4 regions of the Priestia sp. YIM B13551 genome follow, and region 4 is predicted to be linked to each of the others. Evidence: riboswitches for the same ligand, from Rfam matches in the RefSeq annotation. Region 4 holds a riboswitch; each other region holds the start of a gene.
The links. Region 4 has a riboswitch for cobalamin ahead of metE (5-methyltetrahydropteroyltriglutamate--homocysteine S-methyltransferase). Riboswitches for the same ligand answer to the same signal wherever they lie in the genome.
Positions count from the first base shown of each region.

Region 1: another riboswitch for cobalamin. It lies ahead of ACFX4N_RS09250 (cobyric acid synthase); the one in region 4 lies ahead of metE (5-methyltetrahydropteroyltriglutamate--homocysteine S-methyltransferase).
Region 2: another riboswitch for cobalamin. It lies ahead of ACFX4N_RS25095 (HoxN/HupN/NixA family nickel/cobalt transporter); the one in region 4 lies ahead of metE (5-methyltetrahydropteroyltriglutamate--homocysteine S-methyltransferase).
Region 3: another riboswitch for cobalamin. It lies ahead of ACFX4N_RS19795 (ribonucleoside-diphosphate reductase subunit alpha); the one in region 4 lies ahead of metE (5-methyltetrahydropteroyltriglutamate--homocysteine S-methyltransferase).

Region 1 covers NZ_JBHZOX010000002.1:43,421-48,456, forward strand. Annotated here, with positions in the region: gene ACFX4N_RS09240 (ABC transporter ATP-binding protein) at 1-713, opposite strand, end outside; gene ACFX4N_RS09245 (FecCD family ABC transporter permease) at 710-1,768, opposite strand; gene ACFX4N_RS09250 (cobyric acid synthase) at 1,969-3,495, opposite strand; cobalamin riboswitch at 3,588-3,767, opposite strand; gene ACFX4N_RS09255 (YdcF family protein) at 3,915-4,478, shown strand; gene ACFX4N_RS09260 (APC family permease) at 4,537-5,036, opposite strand, start outside.
Region 2 covers NZ_JBHZOX010000007.1:60,298-65,333, forward strand. Annotated here, with positions in the region: gene ACFX4N_RS25080 (ABC transporter ATP-binding protein) at 1-658, shown strand, start outside; gene ACFX4N_RS25085 (undecaprenyl-diphosphatase) at 805-1,398, shown strand; gene ACFX4N_RS25090 (organic hydroperoxide resistance protein) at 1,551-1,970, shown strand; cobalamin riboswitch at 2,072-2,254, shown strand; gene ACFX4N_RS25095 (HoxN/HupN/NixA family nickel/cobalt transporter) at 2,388-3,185, shown strand; gene ACFX4N_RS25100 (M20 family metallopeptidase) at 3,415-4,578, shown strand; gene ACFX4N_RS25105 (DoxX family protein) at 4,648-5,036, opposite strand, start outside.
Region 3 covers NZ_JBHZOX010000004.1:14,923-19,958, reverse strand. Annotated here, with positions in the region: gene ACFX4N_RS19795 (ribonucleoside-diphosphate reductase subunit alpha) at 1-1,436, opposite strand, end outside; cobalamin riboswitch at 1,570-1,755, opposite strand; gene menC (o-succinylbenzoate synthase) at 2,036-3,139, opposite strand; gene ACFX4N_RS19785 (o-succinylbenzoate--CoA ligase) at 3,143-4,606, opposite strand; gene menB (1,4-dihydroxy-2-naphthoyl-CoA synthase) at 4,689-5,036, opposite strand, start outside.
Region 4 covers NZ_JBHZOX010000002.1:568,200-573,235, reverse strand. Annotated here, with positions in the region: gene ACFX4N_RS12290 (sugar porter family MFS transporter) at 1-422, shown strand, start outside; gene ACFX4N_RS12285 (hypothetical protein) at 978-1,115, shown strand; gene ACFX4N_RS12280 (metallophosphoesterase family protein) at 1,067-1,852, shown strand; gene ACFX4N_RS12275 (hypothetical protein) at 2,152-2,403, shown strand; SAM riboswitch class I at 2,484-2,594, shown strand; cobalamin riboswitch at 2,674-2,862, shown strand; gene metE (5-methyltetrahydropteroyltriglutamate--homocysteine S-methyltransferase) at 3,013-5,036, shown strand, end outside.

The DNA.
Region 1 (5,036 bases), 520 kb from region 4:
TATACTCTTTTTAACGTAGCTGCATCCTTAAAAATGGCATCCATCCCAGTTTCTTCTACTCTTCCATCTTTCAGCAACACGGCATTATCTGCAAACAGCGAGGCGATGTTGAGATCATGCAAAATGGCCAGGACCGTTAAGCTCATTTCCTGCTGTAAAGTTTTTAACAGCTGAAGCAGTTCCATTGTATGTTTTACATCTAAGTGATTCGTTGGTTCATCAAGAAGTAAGTAGTCAGGTTCTTGCGCTAGTGCTTTAGCCAGTAAAACCCGCTGTTTTTCTCCACCGCTTAGCGATTGAAAAGTATGATTTCTATAGTGCCAGACGTTTGTTAATTTCATCACGTTTTCCACCACTTCTTCATCCTGTGCTGATACAGTGCTAAACAATCCTTTTGCCTGATAAGGGTAACGTCCAAGTGAAACAATTTCTTGAACCGTAAATTCTAGCCCAATTTGATTTTCTTGCGTCATGACTGCAACTTTTTGCGCCAGTTGTTTTGGTGAATAAGCCTTCACTGACTTTCCTTCCACCTTCACTTCTCCTGATTGAATGGTTAATACATTCATAATTAAGCGAATAAGCGTTGTTTTCCCGCTTCCATTTGGTCCTAGTAAAGCGACAAAAGAACCTTTGTCTACGGTGAACGTGATGTCACGAACGGTTGGCTGCTGCTTATCGTATCCTCCTGTCACATTATATAGTTCAATCATGATATCCCTCTCTTTCGCATACGTTCTTTTACAAGGAGCAGGGTAAAAATTGGCGAACCAATTAAGGCGGTTACGACTCCAATCGGCAGTTCACGAGGTTCTAATATCGTTCGTGCCAATAAATCTGCTAAAACCAAATAACTTCCTCCAATTAAAATAGAAAGCGGCAGTACATGCTTATGATTAGCTCCCGCTACGAGACGCACTACGTGGGGGATAACTAAGCCAACAAATCCAATTGCCCCAGATACTGATACCGCAGCCCCTGTTAATACGGATGCACCTATTAAAATCATGCTTTTTTTCTTCTTTACGTCTATTCCCATAAACTGAGCGGATTGATCGCCAAATGCTAAGCCGTTCAGCTCTTTTACATGTAACAACAGCATAATTGTACCGATCAAAAAGAACGGCCCTAAAATTTGAATATGAGACCATCCTCTCATTGATACGCTTCCCATTAGCCAGTATAAAACCTGCCTTACATCTTCTTCGGGAGAAAGAGCCACAATTAATGAAATAAGCGCGCTCATAAAGGATGATAAAATAATCCCCGCTAAGATGATGGTTTCATTGGCCAAATTGCCGCTTGCGAGTTTCGTAATACCAAAAACTAAAAGAAGAGTAATAAAACCAGATACAATGCCGACTACAGGCAGCGTGAAGATAGACAAACCAAAAATACTCCAATGAAAATAAATTGCCATGACAGAGCCAAGGGTTGCACCTGAGGAAACCCCGATCGTATAAGGATCGGCAAGAGAGTTTCTTAATAGCCCTTGAAAGGCAGCCCCTGCTATTGAAAGCGAAGCTCCTACTAAAAATGCCACCAGTACTCTTGGAAAACGAATTTGCCAAATGATTAAATCCATGTTTTCCGGACCGTGATATAAGGATAGCCCGGTAAGGTGGCCAATAATAATTTTGATTGTATCTCCTACGGTTAACGAAACTGTACCAATAAATACGCCCATAATTACCGAAGTACATACAATAAATAAACTGACTATGTATAAAATAGATGCTTTGTTAAAAAAAATACGTTTAAAAATCAATACGTTCAGCTCCTCTAGGAAACGAGGCGTGATGTTTTACATTAACCATTCATTTTCCTGTCCATAAACCATGCTTCCACCATGCATTAAGTTGGAAACAATCATCTTTTATTTGTTACGAGTGCTAGACTGTTGAACTAGGCAACGTAGAATAGCGTACTAAAGTTCTCGGTAAAAAAACAAGCGAAAGCCCCTACAAGCTATACTTTTTGTGTTTGCTCCGGGCTTTTATAGTTGTCTATTAAATGATACAGCTTTTCCATATCTACGGCTTCTCTCACATATGCTGCTGCTTTTGAAAAAGACTCCTCTTTTTGCAGGCGACTGTTGAATGTGTCCGTAATAGGCGGCAATTTTTTATGTTTACGAATTTGATTAAGCAAAGCTCTGCGCAAAGCATCGTTATGAAACACATCATGAACATACGTGCCAATGACGTTGTCTTTAACCGTTCCTTCTTTTTCATGCTCTACCACTGCAAAAGCTTCCGTGGTGCTCTTAGAAATCGTCTTTCCCATATGAATTTCGTAGCCTTCAATCGAAACTCTTTCACTTTCTAGCTGGACATACCCAGAAACTCTTTCTGTTTTTTTGCTGGTTGTCATAACGGTTTCCACCGGAAGCAAGCCCAGCCCTTTAATGGATTCAATCCGAGATTCTACTGCATCAGGGTCTGTAATTGTCTCCCCTAGCATTTGATATCCTCCGCAGATGCCAATGACGTGAACGTTCGTTGTGTTCAAAACTTGATTAATGGCTAGAGCCAGGCCGCTTTCTTGTAAAAACTGAGCATCTTCAATCGTATTTTTGCTTCCTGGTAAAACAATTAAATCAGGCGTACCTAATTGCGACGGCTTGGTTACAAGCCTCACGTGACAGTCTTCTTCTAAGCTTAAAGGATCGATGTCTGTAAAATTTGAGATGCGCGGGTACGAGATAACCGCAATATCAATTTCTTTTAACGGATTCACAAGCGTTGAGTAATTTCTAAGTGATAACGAATCTTCCGCGTCAATTTCCACGTTGTTCATATAAGGAATAACTCCTAGAACCGGAACACCCGTGTATTCTTCAAACCACTTCAAACCTGGTTTTAAAAGTTCTAAATCTCCTCGGAATTTATTAATTAACACCCCGATAACTCTAGACTTGTGTTCATCTGGAAGCAATTGAAGAGTACCCACTAGGCTCGCAAAAACTCCTCCTTTATCAATATCTCCTACTAACACAACAGGCGCTTGGGCTATTTTTGCAACGCGCATATTTACGAGTTCCCGATCGTTCAAATTGACTTCAGCAGGACTTCCAGCGCCTTCAATCACAATTCGATCATAATGATTGGCAAGCTCTTTATAAGCTTCCGTGATAACGTTCAAACCTTCATTAAAAAATTCTTGCCGATACTGAAAAGCAAACATATTACGTAGCGGTTTTCCGTGAACGACAATTTGAGATTCATGATCACGAGTTGGTTTAATTAAAATAGGATTCATATTGGTTGTTGCTTCTACTCCAGCTGCTTCTGCTTGAATTCCTTGCGCTCTGCCAATTTCTTTTCCATCCATTGTAATGTATGAATTAAGCGCCATATTTTGCGATTTAAACGGTGCAGTTTGATAGCCGTCTTCTTTAAAAATACGGCAAAATGCTGTAGCAATCATGCTTTTTCCAGCGTCTGAGTGCGTTCCTTGAATCATAAGCGGTTTTCCTTTTTTCACTTTTTCCACTCCCTACCACATAAAAAAACCTTAACTGTAAAAGTCAAGGTTTGGTCATGCGCTCATTAACACATTGTCTTGACTTATTTCTCCCACCGAAAAATAAGGGGTTTTTAAAAGCAGGTCTCCTGGCTTATGCTTCGTTTTACTTCTGCACCCTTCCTAGTTTGACTAGTGGGTCTTTGCAGGTTCATCCACATTTACAGTAGCGGGGGCTGCACCGGATTTACACCGATTTCCCTATTATCCTCCTTAGAGGCACTTTTAAAATCATTTATTCTTTATTGTAACGAATTTTATAACCATTCACAATAACGATTTTCTTCTATTATTATATATTACTGTGCTTATACTTATTTGGGTCTCGTATGCTATAATAACAATTATTTTCCAAACATCTTATGAAATAGCTAGGAAGGTGCTCACAGTTGAAGAAAAAAATGATTTATACCTTTATTGGTTCTCTTGTTCTTTATATAGCAATTATATCTTTTTGTATGTATCAAACTGCTCACAAGCCTGTTCCACAAAACGCAGATTATGTGCTCGTTTTAGGTTCTAAAGTAGATGGTGATCAAATGTCTCCTAGTTTAAAAGAACGAGTAAAGACGGCCTTATCTTATTTACAAGCACATCAACAAACAAAAGTTATCGTAACGGGCGGAAAAGGATCCGATGAAGAAATATCTGAAGCAGAGGCAGCCTATCGTTTTCTGCGGAAAGAAGGAATTAAAAAGAATCGAATTATAAAAGAAGATCAGTCAACTTCTACTTTTGAGAATTTTACTTTTACTAAACAGAAAGTTGATATTCAACACAAAAAAGTCGTGCTTGTTAGCAGTGATTTTCATTTATTTCGCGCCTCTATTATTGCCAAACGTCAAGGCTTTGACGTTTATCCCTTAGGTGCAAAGACACCAAATTCAATTAAACTTCAAGCCTACTTTCGTGAGTATGCTGCTATATTAAAAACATGGCTGTTTGATAAATAAATAGAGTATACGCCTATACAAACGAAAAACACGGCATGAATTCATGCCGTGTTTTTTATTAATCATCTGTATCGATAACTGCTTTTGGTAAACCTGTGTATTTCGCCCAGTAGAAAATACCAAGTGAAACAAGAGCAATTAAAATTAAGTCAAGCGGGTTGCTTAGCACACCTTGTCCTCCACCAAATGAACCTAGATAAGAGATAACAAGCATAATAATATAATAAGCAACTAGCCACCAAGCAGATTTAAGCTGCTGTGCAAATTTTACGACGTCAGTTGGTACATATTTCTTAAACGCTACGTAGATAACAACCATTAGAAGCTGTGATCCCAGCAGCCAAGAAATTGTCGTCCATCCTGACCAATATACGATGTATGAACAGAAAATAAATGAAACAGGAGCAATAACGCTCATGCCTTTTAATTTAAAAGGCTTCTTAAGGTCTTTTGCATTTACTCTGAATGCAGCAGCTGAAATTGGCGCAATCGCATAAGACAGAATAAGTGCCACTGAACATACGTTTACTAGCGCTTCCCAAGAAGGAAATGGCAGTG
Region 2 (5,036 bases), on a different contig from region 4:
CAATCATTTGCGCTATTTTTTAAAGATAAACGGCCATCGTTTTTCGAAAGAACACTGTAGTAATGTACTGAAGAAAGTAGGATTAGAAGGACATGACCATCAGAAAGTTGGAAAGTTTTCATTTGGAATGAAAAAGAAGTTAGGAATTGCTCAAGCAATTGTAACAGACCCAGATCTTATCTTTTTAGATGAACCAACTTCTGGAGTAGATATTGAATCTGCTCTCTACATTCATGAACTAATAAGAGAACTCCAAAATCAAGGCAAGACAATTTTTATGACGTCTCATAATTTAAATGAAGTTGAGAAGATTTGTACACGTGTAGCGATTATGAAAAATGGGGTCATTTTAATAGAAGGTACAATGGAAGAGCTGCGCTTTCAATATCAAGCGAAAAAAACGGTGATGATCAAACATGATCCTTATCCAAACAGTCACAAAGAATACATTCAACAGTTTTTCCGTACGTTGAGTCCCGAAGTTGAATACCATCACATGTACACAAAAGTGATGCTTCAAAAAGAAAGAAATATTCCTCTTATTATTCGCGAATTGATTCAATGCGGCATCGACATTTATCAAGTTCACGTCGAAGAACCTTCTTTAGAAGAAATCTTTTTGCAAAAAAATATTGTGGATCACTCACAGGTGAGTTAATGGGCGAAAGGCCGTTGATTTACTACTCAGCCTGAATACATTATTTATAAATACCAGTTAGGAAGCTTCTGACAAAAACATGTTCATTTTCTCAAGAAACTGATAAGATAGCTAATGACATTTAAAAATAAGAAAGGATTTCGATTATGTTATCAGCTATTAATTCAGTAGATTATACCATTTTCCATGCGGTGAATCAGTACGCTTCGCATGTGAAGTTTGTAGATTCGCTGATGGTATTCTTTGCAGATTATGCCCAGTACGTACTTATCGTTTTACTCGGTTTGTTTTTACTTATTAATAAAAACGGCAGCCGTGTTGTAGCATTCCAAGCTTTATGTGCTTGTGCCACCGGAGTCATTATCAATAAAGTGATTAGTTTATTTGCTTATCGAGATCGTCCGTTTATCTCTCACCACGTGAATCAGCTTATTGATCACGCCGCAAATTCTTCATTTCCAAGCGATCATGCTACATCTGCATTAGTTATCACTTTTACCATTTGGCTGCATTTCAAACGTTCAGGGCGCATGTGGGTTGTCATGGGCGTACTCATTGCCTTTTCACGCGTATGGGTTGGCGTTCATTATCCATTCGATGTGTTAACAGGAGCCGTTTTAGGCTGCGTGCTGGCGCTGTTTATTCATTATGTTATTTTTAATACGAAACTGATGAGGGCTATTACCAACTTGTCTATTTTTCGAAAATCAGCTTATGACGAACAGTCTCAATATTATTAAGAAAAAGTCGCAAATACGCGGCTTTTTTTATTGGGAAATTTTTAATGTATTTAATACTTGTTTTTTAAAATTAAATTGTGTACAATTAAATTACAGAAACGATAAATAAAAAACTTTTAATAAAATTAACGAAAAAGAGGAGAGGTTTATACATGAAAGCTTTATATGAAACAACAGTCGTTAACACAGGTGGAAGAACAGGGGAAGTTCACTCTTTAGATAACATCTTTAACTTAGACGTTGCAACACCTCCAGCGCTTGGTGGAGAAGCAACAACAGCAACAAACCCAGAGCAGCTGTTTGCAGCTGGATACAGTGCTTGTTTCAACAGCGCGTTAGAATTTATGTTGAAAAAACATAACGTAGAAATCAAAAGCAGTGAAGTAAAAGCTACTGTTCAGCTGCTTCCTGATAAAGCTGATCAAGGAGTGAAAATTGGAGTAGCGCTTGAAGCTCATATCGAAGGCTTAGATTTAGAAACAGCGAAAAAATATGTAGACCTAGCTCACTCATACTGCCCGTATTCAAAAGCAATCAGCGGTAACGTAGACGTAACGGTAGAAGTAGTTTAATTGCTTTAAAAAGCCTAAGCATGTAAAGCTTAGCAGGGCTTTTTTATTTGAATTTTCTCTATTCATTTGTAAGAAGTACTAGTATAATGAGGAAGAAAATGAATCATTCGCACAGTTTAGGTGCTCTTACATAGCGTAAGAGGTAACAGGGAATCGAGTGCAAATCTCGAGCGGTCCAGCCACTGTAAGCAGGGAGTTTTCTATCTTATCGTCACTCAAAACGGGGAAGGCGGTAGAAAATGATGATCTCAAGCCAGGAGACCTACCTATTCTGTACACTTGACTCTTCTAGGAAAGAGGCGGTGTATCAAGGTACGCAGTGAGCAATTGCTGTTTATTTTCATATGCCGACACATCCTCAATTTCTATAGAATTGAGGCTTTTTTACGTTTTATTTTAAAAAAAGGAGTGTAGGAAATGGAAGGTTTATCAGTTTTTTTACTTGTCTTTTTATTAGGAATCAGGCACGGATTGGATGCAGATCACTTAGCTTTTATTGATGGCCAGACTCGATATAATTGGCGAATGGGCAGCCGTTTTGCCCCGTGGGTCGGAACGCTGTTTTCACTAGGTCACGGAGGAATGGTGGCCGTCACGGCCGGAGTGCTGGGCGTGGTGATGAAGAATTTTACGTTTCCATCGTATTTCGATCATTTTGCATCTTGGGTATCCATTATCTCTCTCTTTCTAATCGGGACATTAAACACATATCATTTGCTTCGAACCAAAAATAAAGAGGAAGAGTTTCAGCTGAGCGGGTTAAAAGGAAAGTTTATTCCGAAAATCGCAAAAGGAACAACGAATCCTTTTTTAATTATTCTTGTAGGAGCATTGTTCGCTTTAGCAGCCGAAACGGTCAGTCAAACGGCCGTGTGGTCTCTAGCTGTAGGGAACGCAGGCAAGTATACGCCGCTTTTGTTAGGACTAGTGTTTATGTTTGGTATGATGCTTACAGATACAATCGATTCGATGATTGTACATAAAATGGTGAATGAATCGAGTAAATTTGGACAATCTGCTTCCCGCTTGATGGGCTGGGTTATTGTTGTCCTCGCGTATGGTGTGTCATTCTATTTAGCATTCACTTTCTTTAACCCATGGGCCGAAGTAAACTTTGAAATGGTTGGCGTTATTCTGTTTATTTTTTTAGTGTCTATGTTTGTTTTTGTGAGTGTGAAGTCAAAAGGGAAAAATATTAAAATAAATGTCAATTAGTCAAACGAAAGCTTTAATCTGATGAAGATTGAAGCTTTTTTGTATGAATTTGTTGAAGTTTATGGCTATTTTCGGTCGGTTATGAATAAGTTAAAGTATTATCTGTATTTAAAGGATGGAAAATTGTCTGAAAACCATTATAATTAAGGATAATTTAAGGTCGTTATGTGAAACGTAGAACATAGTTATACGTACGATAAATAAAAGCATTTAATGCAAGCAGCAGGGGTTGTTTGGAGGAGGAATTGATTTGAGTCAGGTAATGGTAGAACAAAGCGTGTTTAGTTATTTAAAAGAACACGAACAAGAGATGCTTGAAGATTTAGTTGGATTTGTGAAAAAAGAATCACCGTCCTACAGTAAAGAGTTAGTAGATCAGTGTGGAATGTATTTAACGCAGCTGTTTCATAAACGGTTAGGGGTAGGATACGAAATCATAGAAGAAAAAGAAGTAGGAAACCATTTGAAATTTACGATTGGAGAAGGAGAAAAGCAGCTTTTAATTATCGGTCACTTTGACACGGTATGGGAAAAGGGAAGGCTGAGTCTAAGAACAGAGGGAAACAAGCTGTACGGTCCGGGAATTTTAGACATGAAAGGCGGCATTGTGCAATCTATATGGGCGATTAAAGCGATTCAAGAGCTTGGCTTATCGCTCGATAAAAAAATTGTGTTTTTCTGCAATTCGGATGAAGAGATTGGGTCAATTTCTTCTAAAAAATACATTGAAGAAGAAGCACAAAGGAGTGAAGCAGTGCTAGTAGCGGAACCGGCGGTGGCGGGTTCAGGCGCGTTAAAAACGTCGCGCAAAGGAGCGGGAATTTTCACCGTGAAAGCATGGGGACGAGCAGCACACGCGGGTAATCACCACAAAGAAGGAATCAATGCGATTGAAGAGCTGGCGCGCCAAGTGATTTTCTTGCAGGGCTTAACAGATTATGAAAAAGGTACAACGGTGAACGTTGGGACATTTACGGGAGGCAGCGGTACAAATGTAGTGCCGGAATATGCAGAAGCGCACGTGGATTTACGTGTTTCTACAGAAGAAGAAGCAAAACGCATGACGGATATTATTTTGAATTTAACACCCATTTTAAAAGGGATTAAGCTCGAAGTAACGGGAGGAATGAATCGTCCCCCGATGGTCAAGTCTAAACAAACGGAAGAGCTATTTGAATGTGCTCAATCAATCGCGGCCAAACTGGGTATGAAATTGGAAGAAGCAGCTGTGGGCGGCGGAAGTGATGGCAATTTTACAGCGGCCATTGGTGTTCCCACGTTGGATGGATTAGGAGCATGCGGAAAAGGAATACATGCGGAATATGAACATATTCAAATTGATACGTTGTCCGAGCGTTCTTCTTTATTTGCCAATTTGCTGCTGCAAATATAAAAAAAGCCCGCCTCAAACGGCGGGGACTAATCTGAAAGCTTATATTGGGAGAGTATAAGCTTTCTTTTTTTATTTACTGCTTTCTTCTTGAAGAGAAAAGGCAGTTTCTTTCTTTTTGAATACCACTGCATCAAGAGCAAGGAACTGGCTTCCTGCAAGAAATAAGTGAGCAGACATGGCAATTAAGGCAATATCAAACTCAAACCCGCCAACAAATCCGCTTTTAAGCTTGGCTGTAAAAATGGCGCCAAGCATAACTGCCACAAATAAAGCAGATACGACTCTTGTTGCTAGGCCAAGAATAATAAGAACCCCACCTACAAGTTCAATGGTTGCAACAATATATGCCATGAAACCAGGGATTCCTAAGCTATCGAAGAACCCTACTGTATTTTCAATCCCGCCTTGCCATTTTTGAAAGCCGTGTACTAAAAATGTAAAACCTAATACTAAACGAA
Region 3 (5,036 bases), on a different contig from region 4:
AGATTACATACAACAAAATCGCCCGGATTCTTTGTAATAATAATTTTTCCGTCTTCCGTAATTTCCTCTGTTACGACCGTTGTGCTTTGGTTTTGCGTAATTTCTGTACATAAGTTGCTGCAGTAGATCATGCCCTCGTGGCGGTTTTGATTAGCTCGGTTAACCGTATCACGATAGAACATATAAGGCGTTCCGGTTTCAAGCTGCGAAAGCATAATGCGCTTGAAGATTTCAATAGCAGGTACTGTTTCTCTTGAAAGCTGTTCATTATTTACACACTCAGCGTAACGAGTGCGGAACGAACCGCTGCCTTCTTCTTCATCATAAAAATCTTCTAACGAGTAGCCCATCAGCGTACGAACTTCGTGAGGATCGAATAAGTGCCAGTCTTCACGTGCCTCTACTTTTTCCATAAACAAATCTGGCAAACATACGCCAGTGAATAAATCATGCGTGCGCTGACGTTCGTCACCATTGTTCAAACGCGCGTCTAAGAATGAAAAGATGTCTTTGTGCCATACGTCTAAATATACGGCAATAGCTCCTTGTCGTTGACCTAGCTGATCGACACTTACAGCCGTATTATTTAGCTGTTTCATCCATGGAATTGTTCCTGATGATACGCCTTTAAAACCTTTTATATCACTTCCTCGGCTTCTAATATGACCGAGGTAGACACCAATTCCGCCTCCATTTTTACTAAGCGTGGCCAAATCTGTATTGCTATCATAAATACCGCGTAAGCTGTCATCAATCGTATCAATAAAGCAGCTAGATAGCTGTCCGTAGCTCTTTCCTGCGTTTGAAAGTGTTGGTGTGGCAACCGTCATATATAGACTAGAAAGCGCCCAGTACGCTTCTTTTACTAATGCTGTTCGATTTTCTTTCTTTTCTTGAGACATCAGCGTCATAGCAATGATAAGAAAACGTTCTTGCGGTAATTCGTATACGCGCTTATCATGTGATGTCGCTAAATAGCGATCTGCTAATGTCAACAATCCAATGTATGTAAATAAACGATCGCGTTCAGGAATAATGACTGAAGCAATTTCATTAATTTCTTCTTCTGTATATGTTTTTAATAGCTGCTTATTATAAATGCCGATTTTTGTTAGTTCTTGAATAAGCTGATAAAACGAACCGTACTTCTCTTTTTTATCGTAACCTCGGTTGTCCGCTGCTTTTCGATATAGTTCGTTTAAGTAGACGTCTGCCGCTACGTACGTCCAATCGGGTTCTTCCATTGAAATACGCTCTAAGGCTGCCAAAATTAGTACGTTTGCAACCTTTTCGTCCGTCATATTTTCCTTTACTGTAACAGTTTGAATAACCTTTTCCTCATACAAAGAAAAATCAAGCTGCGTAAATTCTTTTTTTAAACGTTCAATATATGCAGTTAATTCATGTAGAATTGTAGGCTTTAATGTATTCACCATAAATATGGCTCCTCTCTTCACTTCAAAATAAAAAATCGCTCACCGTACCTCGGTGAGCGAATAGAACGAAGATAGAAGAAGACACTAAGTCTTTTCTCAATCCTCGCTCTACCCTCTCACCTCCCGAAGAAGATAAAACGACATAAAAAAGGCAGGTCTCCTGACTTATGCTTCTTTTTACTTTAAGGCCTTCCCATGATGTTTACTCACAGTGGATCTCCTTATTTCATCAGCATTCACAGTTGCGGGGACAGCTTTGGATTTTCACCAAATTCCCTTTTAAGTCTTTTTATCAGACACCTTTTTCACTGGAAAACACAAAATATAGTATTTTATTATGGATTTCAAAACAACATATTGTGTTATGTTATAAACACATTATATAGGACAACTTAGAAAACTATCAACCTATTTTCAAAAATAATTTTGTTTTTTACGATAAAACTCTTCGACTTTTTTCATCAAACTATTCCATCATAACATGTTTTGACACGCTTGATGGAACAATGTGCTCTTTTTAAAAAATTTGTCCTATTTTTCTACTAAACATTGACAACCTCAATAAAAAAAACCGTTTTTCATAAAAAAACGGTTTTTAATTATTTGTATTCTTTTTCAAATGCTGTGATTGTTTTGATAAACTTTTTATCAATATCGTATCCTATCCCCGGTTTTCCCTTCACCTTTATTACTCCGGCTTCTACCTCTACTTCGGGCTTAATAATATCTTTTTCCCAATAGCGAGACGACGCAGAAATATCACCTGGTATCGTGAAAGAAGGCAGTGTGGCAAGGGCGATATTATGAGCTCGTGAAATCCCTGCTTCTAACATTCCTCCAACCCAAAGTCTTACACCATGCTGGGCGCATAAATCATGAATTTGCTTTGCTACGGACATTCCGCCAACTCGACCGATTTTCACATTGATAATCTTACAGCTTTCTTGTTCAATTGCATGACGTGCATCTTCATAGCTCACAATACTTTCATCTAAGCAAATCGGCGTCTTCATTTGCTTTTGTAACAATCGATGATCAAGGATATCATCAGAACTTAACGGCTGTTCGATCATCATTAAATTCAATTCATCTAGTTTCTTCAATGAATCACTATCGCTTAACGTATAGGCTGAATTGGCATCAGCCATAAGAGGAATGCTTGGAAATTCATCTCGAATTTGTTTCAGTAGCTCATAGTCAGCACCCGGCTTAATTTTCACTTTAAAGCGCTTATAGCCATCTTTCATGTAAGTCTTTATTTGTTCTTTCATTACGGAAATGTCGTTTAAGCCAACTACCACTCCAGCTTCTACAGCAGGCCTTACTCCGCCAATTACTTCAGATAACGGCTTATTTTGCCGCTTTGCATACAAATCCCATACAGCACAGTCCAAAGCTGCTTTAGCCATGTTATTTCGCTTTAGAGGTTTGAATAGCTTTTGAACATCCTCTGGTTTTTGAAGTTGCTGATGAAGAAGCGAAGGAATTAAAAAATCGTCTAACATATGAAAACACGTCTGAATCGTTTCTTCCGTATACCAAGGAGATGAAAAAGCAACGACCTCTCCCCACCCTGTAAAACCTTTTTCATCTTCTACTTCCAGCAAAATCAATTCTCGATCCTGCACCGTACCATAGCTTGTTGAAAAAGGAGAAAGAAGCTTCATGTCAATTTTATAAAGATGTACTTTTTTTATAATCATCGATTAACTCCCTTTCTGTATGAACGATGATAGCTTCCGGCGTATGATTTTATTAGAAGCCGTTCGCGGCAGCTCCTCTACTCGAACGAAATACTTTGGAAGTTTGTACTTCGCTAAAAATTGTTGCATGTGTAAAGATAATTCTTCATCTGAAACGTCTTCTTTTGTAACGATGCATGCTGCCGGAACTTGTCCCCATTTTTCATCGGCTACTCCCGTTACACCAGCCTCTTTAACAGCAGGGTGCTTCAATAAAATATTTTCAATTTCAGCTGGATATACATTTTCTCCACCTGAAATAATGAGGTCCGAACGTCTGTCTAATACATATAGGAAGCCTTCTTCATCCACTTTCCCGATATCTCCTGTATAGAACCAGCCTTGTTGAAGGGCTTTTTCAGTAGCTTCAGGTTTATTTAAATATCCTTTTGTAACATTTGGACCTTTAACAATGATTTCTCCTGCTTCGCTTGTTTCATTTCCTTTTTCATCTACAATTTTCATTGCACATGGAAATAATGGTTTACCTGCTGATCCCAGTTTTCGTAAACTGTCTTCAGGTGAAAGGGTAACGAACTGTGAAGATGTTTCTGTCATTCCATACGTTTGATAAACAGGAATTTCTTTATTCACACAAGCCTCTAAAATAGTAAGCGGTGCAGGTCCTCCTCCTAAAAGCATGCAGCGAAACGTATGCGGATATTTCCGTTCCCCTAACTCATCGAGCATATTGGATAGCATGGAAGTGACAACCGAAATAATCGTTACCCCTTTGTTTTCAATCTCTTCATTTACTGCTCTTGCTTCAAACCGTTCTTCTAAAATGATTTTCATTCCGTAAAAGACGCTCCGCATTAAAATAGATAAGCCGCTAATATGAAACAAAGGAACCGCTATAAGCCAGCAGTCTTTTTCATTTAATCCTAAATTAAGCGCTGAGCCAACGGAACTCCACCAGTGATTTCCATATGTCTGCAGCACTCCTTTTGGATGACCTGTTGTTCCAGACGTATACATAATGGTGAATGTCTCCTCGAGATTCCACGTTTTTTGAAAACCTGTTTCTGCTTCTGGAGAACTTTTTAAAGCAGGTAAAGTAAGCTGAGTAATGGAACTTTGGAATTCTCTCATTAAAAATGTTTCATCCGCAATAAGCAACGACACGTTTGCATCTGTTAGCTGATAATTAATTTCTTCGTTTGTCAAACGCGTGTTGACGAGCAGCAACCGGGCGCCAATATAAGAAACCGCATGTAAAATCTCAATAAACTCCACTCTATTTTTCATGTATAAAGCAATGGTATCGTCTTGCTTTACACCGTTAAACGAAAGCTGCTGTGCTACTTTTTGAACACGTTTATGAAGCTCTTGAAACGTAAGAGACGTTTGCGGTGTTTCTACCGCCACTCGATTTGGCGTCAAATATGCTCTTTGCATAAGCCCATTGGGAATCGTTTGGCTACTCATGAATTTCTCTCCTTTTTATACTGATTAACTAAATTAAATTGAAAAAACAGCCTGATGATAATCACCAAGCTGTTTCAGCTGTTTAAGGGAAACGTGGGAACTGTTGGAAGTCTGGATTGCGTTTTTCCTTAAATGCATCGCGACCTTCTTTTGCCTCATCGGTTGTGTAATAAAGAAGCGTTGCGTCACCCGCAAATTGCTGGATACCAGCTAAGCCATCCGTATCAGCATTAAATGCTGCTTTTAAGAAACGAAGAGCGGTTGGACTTTTTTCTAACATCTCTTCACACCATTGAATTGTTTCAGCTTCAAGCTGTTCTAATGGAACGACCGTGTTTACTAATCCCATGTCTAGTGCTTCTTGAGCGTTGTACTGACGGCATAAGAACCAGATCTCACGCGCTTTCTTATGACCTACGATGCGAGCTAA
Region 4 (5,036 bases):
CATTTTTCACACCGGCTATTCTAGGAGCATTAGGCGTTAATGAAGTCGTCGTAAACTGGGTTACGTTAATTGCTCTTTGCTGCTTTATCCTTTGCTATGCGTTTTCTTGGGCGCCGCTTACGTGGATCATTGTAGGAGAAATTTTCCCGCTTTCTGTACGCGGAATCGGTGCTGGGATTTCATCTGCTTTTAACTGGACGGGATCGCTTGCAGTAGGGCTTGTGTTCCCAATTTTAGCCGACCAGTTTAGTTTAGGCGTGATCTTTTCAACGTTCGGGATCATTTGTATTCTCGGATTATTCTTCATACGCTTTGTAGTTGTTGAAACAAAAGGACGCAGCCTAGAGCAAATTGAAATGGACATGGCAGCTCGTTCTGCAAGGAAGTCTTTAAGTCCGGTTGAGCGTAATAAATATGTTTGATTGTCGTAATGTTTTAAATGTAAGGTGCTGAGATAAAAGTATTTTAGCTGAAGTGAAAAACGAACCACTAATCAAAGTGTTTGATTAGTGGTTCGTTTTTTTATGGTGAACGCAGGTTTCATCTGTTTCGTTTCTTCTAGCAGTTGATTGGAGAGCAAGGCGAAGACTCCTGCGGGAAAAGCGGAACAGATGAGACCCCGCAGGAGCACAAGCGACGAGGAGGCTCATCGGACGCCCGCGGAAAGTGAAGCCTTGCACGGAAATCAACTGTGGGGTAACAAGCGGTTCAGCACATGTCGGCCTTTGTTCGTCCCCAGCCTCTTTCTTATTAGTAGATATAGAGATTTCAGCTTTTACACTGTCATATTAGTGCCTAATAAAATGGAAAGATAGGTTAGCTTATCATAGAGTGGACTTTAATAGATATTCATAACTAGCAATTTCTAAAACGAAAGCTAAATGTGCGTTCTGCTTACAAGAAGGTAGTGACCTTCGTCAACAAATTCTCATATAAACAAGTAAGCTTGTTTACTTATTAATAGGGGGATTAACTAGTTGATGAATTTGACGCTTCATGAACGTTCTGAAAAGTTATTAAAGCAAAGAATTAAACAATTAAATCCGATCCATTTAACTTTGTTTTTATGGGTGACAGTAGAGGTGACGGATCAAACGATAATTGTTACACGATGAACGGTGAATTTGAGCTTGTATTAAAAAAGGCGGTGGAATTGAACCCGCTGTTTATTATTCATGGGGGAGACACCGTCTATACAGGGGAAAAAGAGTATTTGGAGCACTTTGTTAAGGTTGTCGAAAAAATCGCACCAAACATTCCTATGTTTGTATGCGTAGGGAATCATGATGAACTGTACCTTGGTGAAAGCAATCTCGAAAACTTCAGAGCCACTATCGGAAAAGTACACTGGGTCATTGATATTCCTGTCTTTAACTTTCGGTGCATCGCATTAAATAATGTCATCAGTCCCAAGAATAAAATATATGGATTTACAGATAGAGAGCTGAATTATTTAGAGCAGCAGCTAGAGGATGCTCCTCGTAATACCATCGTAGCCATGCATGCGCAGCCAAATATTGGCCGGTGGTCAAATCTTGAAGGGTTTCCTGTAACGACTCCTCAAAGTCAAGAATTTTTTGATTTAATTCAAGAACACCGCGTGAAAAAAGTGTTAGTCAGCCATGTGCATGCATATGACGAGCAGTTTATTAGAAAAAACAGAAACGGGTCGTTTACGCTTGGAAGAGGCACTGATTTTGTATTGTCAGGAGGCGCCGGTGCTCCTCTTGATTTTGAGCCGCCTTTAATTTTAAATAATTATAATTTTACGGAGTTTTTTGTAAGCAGGTACAACATATTAGGACCTCTTCTTTGGAAGGATTTTGGACGACCTCGAAGAAATTGTTTGTAAAAACAAGAGAATAGAAAGCTATGTTTAGCCAAAAGCCTGCCCGTAATTCACAGGCAGACTTTTGGAAGATTATGCATAATGTTTACAGAAACCTTGTAGCAGAAGGCTCAGTCAAACGTTATAATAGATAATGAATGATGATATATTCTCTATATTTGTCATATATTTGTATTACATATGTAATTGAAGAAAAACATTCACTTGATATACTGTTTAATGACTTAACTTTATCTTAAAATTTACAGTGAAATGCCTGTTTATAGAGGCTTAGAACATACACAGCAAATGGAGGAGCAATCATGGCAAACGAAAAGATGCAAGAAGGACTTGATCGTTTTATCAAGGAAGATTTAAATGACCTTTTAGGTAGACTGTTCCCCTTAATGGACCGGGAGTGTGCCGAAGAAAAAAGAAAGCTTATCGAAACAGCGGTAGAGTATATTTATTCGTCAGGATATCACCAGGGAGCCAAAGATTTAATTGAAACGCACCGAAAAGACGATTACAAATTGTTAAGGCAAAAATTAGCGTCAACGCCTCCTAAAAACTAATTTTTTTGAAATTTCTTTTGACAACATAAATCTAAGGTGTTAAGATGACTCTACATTCAAAATATTATAAACAATTAAAACTCTTATTGAGAGAGGCGGAGGGACTGGCCCTGTGAAGCCCGGCAACCATTTAACATTCTTGTTGAAAAGGTGCTACATCCTGCAAAGCGTACAGCTTTGAAAAATAAGAGAGGATTTCATAGATACTATGCCTCTCTATTCGTGATAGAGAGGCTTTTTATTTTATGTGAATATGTTTTGAATGGACAATTTTATAAAAATGCATCAGGTGCTGTGTAACGAATGTACGCAGCTTAAAAGGGAAGACCGGTGAAAAGCCGGCGCGGTCCCGCCACTGTAATGGGGAGCAACTTATTAACCACTGTTTCATGTTGAAATGGGAAGGGATAGGAAGCGATGAACCTAAGTCAGGAGACCTGCCTGTTGTATGCACTTAAGCTCTACGGGATATAGAGAGGAGTGAGGAATACGTGTTGAGAAAAACAGGCTGTCTCAACTCTAGTTAAGTATGCGTATTATCTCTCTTTTCATTTCGAAAAGGGAGATTTTTTAGTTTACCGATAAAAAAATATACAGGGAGTGGAAAAAATGAGCAGTGTAAAAAGTTCAAACTTAGGTTATCCAAGAATTGGTGAAAAACGAGAGTGGAAAAAAGCGCTTGAGCAGTTTTGGGCAGGAAAGCTGGAGAAAGATATCTTTCTTCAAGAAATTGAAGCTCTTCGTCTAGGGCATCTGAAAAAACAGCGTGACGCAGGAATTGAATTAATTCCAGTCGGCGATTTCAGTTTATACGACCACGTGTTAGATACAGCTGTTATGTTCGGTCTAGTGCCAAAGCGCTTTGAGTATGACGGAGGACCGGTATCGCTTGAAACGTATTTTGACATCGCCCGAGGAACAAAAGGTGCGGTAGCCTCTACGATGACAAAATGGTTTAACACAAATTATCACTACATCGTACCGGAGCTTGAGGAATGTACGCCGGCACTTGTAGAAAATCGCCCGCTTCAGTTTTACAAAGAAGCAAAAGAAAAGCTGAATATTGAAGGAAAGCCCGTTATTCTAGGTCCAGTAACATTTGTGAAGCTGTCAAAAGGATATAAAAAAAGTGAGTTTAAAGAAGTAGTTGAACAGTTTGTTCCGCTTTATGCAACTATTTTAGCGGAGCTGCAGGCAGAAGGAGTAGAGTGGGTGCAGATAGATGAGCCAATTTTATCTACAACGCTATCAAAAGAAGACCTGGCGCTTTACACAGAAGTCTATCAAACTTTGAAGGAAGCGGCACCGAATGTAAAAGTCATTTTGCAAACGTATTTTGACAGCGTTGATCACTACAAAGAAGTTGTGTCTCTTCCTGTTGAAGGAATCGGTTTAGACTTTGTGCATGACCGAGGCGAAAATCTCACTGCGCTTAATAAATATGGTTTTCCAACTGATAAAGTGCTTGCTGCGGGAGTGATTGACGGACGCAACATTTGGCGTGAAAACTTGGACGAACAGCTTTTAACGCTTAGTGAAATTGAAGAAGCCGTATCAAAAGACCGTTTGATTCTGCAGCCTTCATCAAGTTTATTACATGTTCCTGTCACGGTGAAAAATGAAGAAACCATTGATCCAGTATTGAAAAATGCGCTCTCTTTTGCAGATGAAAAGCTAAAGGAAATCACGCTTTTAACAAAAGCAGTGCAGCAAGGAAAAGAGTCGATAGAAGAAGAAATAAACGTAAGCAAACAGGCGATTCAAGCATTAAATGGTTCATCTTTTCGAAATCATCAAGACGTGCAAAAAGAGCTGAAGCAGCTGCACAGCTATAAAGCAGCGCGACAAGCGCCGTTTGACGTACGTCAACGCGTTCAGCAAGAAGCGTTTCAACTGCCGCTTCTTCCAACGACAACGATTGGAAGCTTTCCGCAAACAAAAGAAGTGCGAAAAGAGCGTTTAAAATGGCGTAAAGGCGAGTTAAGCGATGAAGCATATGAAGCGTACATTAACGAGGAAATAAAAAAATGGATTGAAATTCAAGAAGACATCGGCTTAGATGTCCTTGTGCACGGAGAGTTTGAGCGTACGGACATGGTCGAATACTTCGGTGAGAAATTAGGAGGCTTTCAGTTTACGAAGTTTGGCTGGGTGCAATCTTACGGTTCTCGCTGCGTGAAGCCGCCGCTTATTTACGGAGATGTATCGTATGAGCAGGCGATGACGATCAAAGAAACGGTCTACGCACAGTCTCTAACAAATAAGCCGGTTAAAGGAATGCTGACGGGTCCGATTACGATTTTAAATTGGTCGTTTGTGCGTGATGATATCCCGCGCTACGACGTGGCAAATCAAATTGCGCTTGCTCTTAGAAAAGAAGTAGAAGCACTTGAAAGTCAGGGCATTTCAATGATTCAAGTAGATGAACCGGCACTGCGTGAAGGACTGCCATTAAAACGAGAAAACTGGGACAGCTACTTGAACGCTGCGGTGTATGCGTTCAAGCTAGCCACGGTATCGGTGCAAAACGAGACGCAAATTCACACGCATATGTGCTATTCAGAATTCGAAGAGATTATTGATGCCATCAAAGCGCTTGATGCCGACGTGATTTCCATTGAAACGTCTAAAAG